Regions from separate parts of the Endozoicomonas sp. 8E genome, predicted to be linked through region 1. Evidence: predicted binding sites of a transcription regulator. Region 1 holds the regulator's gene; the other holds the start of a gene.
The links. The regulator PhoB, encoded in region 1, activates phosphate uptake and scavenging genes when phosphate is short. The targets are predictions, from matches to a motif close to TGTCATANNNNTGTCANA.

Region 1 (2,206 bases):
TTTTGCCGGATTTTTGCTGGCCTTGGCTTACCCTTTTGCAAAAAGACACACTCATCTGCCCCAGGTGGTTTTGGGGGCTGCTTTTGGCTGGTCGATCCCCATGGCTTTTGCGGCTCAGAGTGGCGCCTTGGGAAACATCGCCTGGCTGATGTTTCTGGCCAATCTCTTCTGGACGGTGGCTTACGATACTCAATACGCCATGGTGGACCGTGACGATGATCTGAAAGTGGGGATCAAGTCCACAGCCATTCTATTTGGGGAGATGGATAACCTGATCGTAGGTTGCCTGCAGGTACTTACCCTGATGACACTGGCCATGGTAGGCCATCAACTGGAGTCAGGTGCTCTCTATTATCTTTCACTGTTGGCTGTTGCAGCCCTTTTCGTTTATCAGCAATGGTTAACCCATCGTCGTGAGCGTGACGCCTGCTTCAGGGCATTTCTTAATAACCACTGGGTCGGAGCCATTGTATTTGCGGGTCTCGTGTTGAGTTATCTTTGATCTTCAAACTTCAATCTGGCTTGAAGTTTGGTAAGTATTGCTACTTATGGCGGCTGCCGGGACAAATGGCGAAAAGCCTTATCCTGCAGACCCTGAGGGATCTTTTTATTTTTAAGCCGTGATATCAGCCTGGAGTGTGTCATCTGCCTGTAACATTTCAAAGGTGTAATGTCCGGTGTATAGTGCGGTTGATCAAAGTAGTGAGAAACAGCCCTGAGCGATCGGAAGGGTGTTGCCCGAAATATTACCCTCCCGGTAAGCCCCAATGAGCTGTAGCTGATAGACGCCAGAACGTCACCGCCGAAATCGAATCGACAGATAAGATAACAGGTAGAGATTAATGCCAGGAAAGACCATTCTGATCGTAGATGACGAAGCACCGATTCGCGAAATGGTGACCGTTGCTCTGGAAATGGCAGGTTATGACTGTCTTGAGGCAGCAGATGCCAAGGAAGCGCACTCTCTGATTGTGGATAACAAACCCGATCTGATCTTGCTGGACTGGATGTTACCAGATGTCTCCGGAATTGAGCTGGCCCGCCGTCTGAAGCGCAGTGAGCTGACGTCTGAAATACCCATCGTTATGTTGACGGCCAAAGGTGAAGAAGACCACAAAATCCAGGGGCTTGAAACCGGTGCCGATGACTATATCACCAAGCCTTTTTCTCCCCGTGAGCTGGCTGCCCGTTTAAAAGCGGTTCTTCGTCGTACAGGTGGCTTTGATAACCAGTCGCCCATTGTCATCAACGGGTTGGAACTGGACCCTGTCAGTCACAGAGTCTCCATCGATGGCTCACCTGCTGAAATAGGACCTACCGAGTACCGTTTGCTGCAGTTTTTCCTGACGCACCAGGAGCGCGCCTATACCCGTGGGCAGTTGCTGGATCAGGTCTGGGGTGGCAACGTTTATGTGGAAGAGCGAACCGTTGATGTACACATTCGACGCTTGCGTAAAGCCTTAGGTGATAACTATGAAGCCTTTGTGCAAACGGTTCGTGGTACTGGATATCGTTTCTCAACGAGGGTGTAAAACTTTTATGCTCAGCGCTCAGCAGTCATCTGGCCGGGAGTAATATGACAACAATTTCAAAAACTCATTTGCTGAGCCGCCTGATCGCTTACCTGATTGTCGGGTTTTCCCTGGGCTGGTTGTTTGGAGAGCCTTTTTTAGGGCTCTGTGTGGTTATGGGAGGTTATTTTGTCTGGAGCTTCCGTCAACTCTTCAAGCTGCTGGACTGGCTGAATGACCCCAGGGCCAGAAGCAAAGAGCCCCCGGAGAGCAAAGGGTTCTGGGGTGAAATTTTTGATGGCATCTATCGATTGCAGAAACAACACAGTCGTTCCCGGCAAAAGCTGGCCGGAGTGATTGAACGCGTTCAGGAATCAACCGCTGCGCTGAACGACGGTGTTGTGATGATAGATAATCAGAGCAACCTGGAATGGTGGAATCCTGCCGCTGGAATGTTGATGGGGTTTAAGACGCCTGACGATCAGGGGCAGTTGATTACCAACCTGCTACGTGATCCAAGGTTTGCTGACTACTTTGAGCAGGGTGGTTATCAAAAAGCCCTTGAGATCCCCTCTCCAATCAACCCGGACCATCAACTGCAATTTAATGTAACGGTTTATGGCAAAGGCAATCGTCTCATGACCGTCAGAGATGTCACGCGTTTGAATCAGCTGGAAGTCATGAGAAAAGATTTT
Region 2 (2,206 bases), 510 kb from region 1:
TTTGGACGACAGGGTATCTTTTATGGCCTGATGTTTCTCTTTGCCTGCACCATGCTCAAGGACTTCATCGAGAGTGAAGTCGTAGCCTGCGTCGACAAGACTTTTATGAACGGTTTTGTAAACGACGTTGTCTTCATTGACCGTGGTACCAGCCATATCAAAAACTGCGAGTTGAATTTTGCTCATTGTGACCTCTTTTCATTTGTCAGATCTGGAAGTTAAAGGGTTATGGACGTTTAGTTAGAAAATAGCTCCTAGGCACCAGCAGGTATTAATGGCTCTCAAGTCATTGGGGTAATAGTGGTATTAGCAGCAATAACCACGGCATCCTGTCGCCAATATTCAAAGTCACAGTCAATCAAGACATCCGATTGATCGAAGTTAATACGCTCAACCAGCAAACCGGAACTGCCCGTGGTGACCTTGAGGTGTGAAGAAGCCTCGGCATTCAGGCCTACCGGGTACAACCTGAAACTGACCCGGGCATACCGGCGGTTGTAGTGCTCCTGATAAACATCGGACAGTGATTGAGACAAGTCGTGTTTAAGCAGATCCGGGAAGTAGGCCGGGTTCATGTAATGTTCAACGTACAGGACATTTCGCCCATCCACTGAACGAAGGCGTTGCAGCCGATACACCGGGGTCAGAGCTGGAATCTGAAGTAGCTTTTGAACCCCGGGCGGTGCTGGCACCAGGTCGGCATTGATCACCTTGGTACCAGGCACTCTACCCTGGCGGGTGACGATAGTATGAAAGTTAGCATTCACCGTCGGATCGAAGGTCACTCTTTGCGGAGAAACAAACCAGCCTCTGCGATCTTCGCGATAGACCAGCCCGTCGGCTTCCAGTGAGGACAATGACTCTCTGAGAGTAATGCGGGTGGTGCCGAATTTTTCACTCAGCAATCGTTCCGAGGGCAGTTTGCTCCCCGGTTTTAATTCACCACTTTCTATCTGTTCATTCAGGACAGCGCGGATGATTTGATACTGATTTTTTCCCTGTCCCATAAATACTATTCTCTAAGGGTCAATAGATTCTCAACTGGTATATACCATGCTAAACCGTTTTTATGACAATTAAATGAACGCTTTTATGACAATTAAATATTTGCTTCATCAGGCGTTCTGGCTTCCTTTATCTGAGGTCTCCCGACTGTGATGAATGTGAAATTTTTATGAAGAATGGCCGTTGGCTATTTACAGAAAAAGGTGTCCCCGTCATGATTAATGTAAATTGGTATATACCAGATAATTAAAAATATCTGTTTCTATAAGGTTTCTCGTTTAAAGCCATGTCTACAAAAGAAGTACCCACTGTGAAAGAAAAGAGCCTGGAAAATCCCTATCTCCTGTTGACCCCGGGACCTCTCTCAACCTCTGCCAGTGTCCGCGAAGCGATGCTGCGTGACTGGTGTACCTGGGATGATGATTACAACCTTGGCGTGGTTGAAGAGATCCGCAGTCAGCTCATTAAACTGGCTTCGGACACTGAGGATTACACCGCCGTTCTCATGCAGGGTAGTGGTACTGCTTCGGTAGAAGCTACGATTGGGTCGGTTATCCCTGATGAAGGTAAATTACTAGTCATCAACAATGGGGCTTACGGTGCCCGTATTGCCCAGATAGCCGAGTATCTGAATATTCCCCACAGCATTTTGAATTGTGGTGAGATTAATCCGCCGACGCCGGGGGAAATCGATCAGATACTCTGTGAAGATAAAGCCATCACTCATGTCGCCATTGTTCATTGTGAAACCACAACAGGCATGCTAAATCCTATTGAAGTTCTAGCACCCGTGGTGAAGAAATACGACTGTATTCTTATAGTTGATGCCATGAGCAGCTTCGGCGGTGTCCCGATTGACCTTGCCGGGCTGGGCATTGATTTTCTGATCAGCTCTGCCAACAAATGTATTCAGGGCGTACCCGGTTTTGGCTTTGTCATAGCACGTCGCACTTTTTTGTCCCAATGCAAGGGGCTGGCCCGCTCTCTGTCTCTGGACCTCTATGATCAGTGGCAATGTATGGAGAAGAATCACGGTAAGTGGCGTTTTACCTCTCCTACCCACACCGTAAGGGCTTTCCATCAAGCCCTGGCTGAGTTAAATGAAGAGGGGGGCATTGCTGCCCGCCACAAGCGTTACTTCAGCAATCAGCGTTTGCTCGTCCAGGGTATGAATGAGCTGGGCTTCCAGTGTCTGTTAGAC

Region 2: P6910_RS23135 (UTRA domain-containing protein) is a predicted target of PhoB. The motif match lies at 1,069-1,086, and genes of this name have one in related genera.

The regions. Positions count from the first base shown of each region.
Region 1 is NZ_CP120717.1:7,071,402-7,073,607, reverse strand. It holds gene ubiA (4-hydroxybenzoate octaprenyltransferase) at 1-502, shown strand, start outside; gene phoB (phosphate regulon transcriptional regulator PhoB) at 843-1,532, shown strand; gene phoR (phosphate regulon sensor histidine kinase PhoR) at 1,577-2,206, shown strand, end outside.
Region 2 is NZ_CP120717.1:6,557,633-6,559,838, reverse strand. It holds gene P6910_RS23140 (phosphonatase-like hydrolase) at 1-186, opposite strand, end outside; gene P6910_RS23135 (UTRA domain-containing protein) at 282-1,007, opposite strand; gene phnW (2-aminoethylphosphonate--pyruvate transaminase) at 1,292-2,206, shown strand, end outside.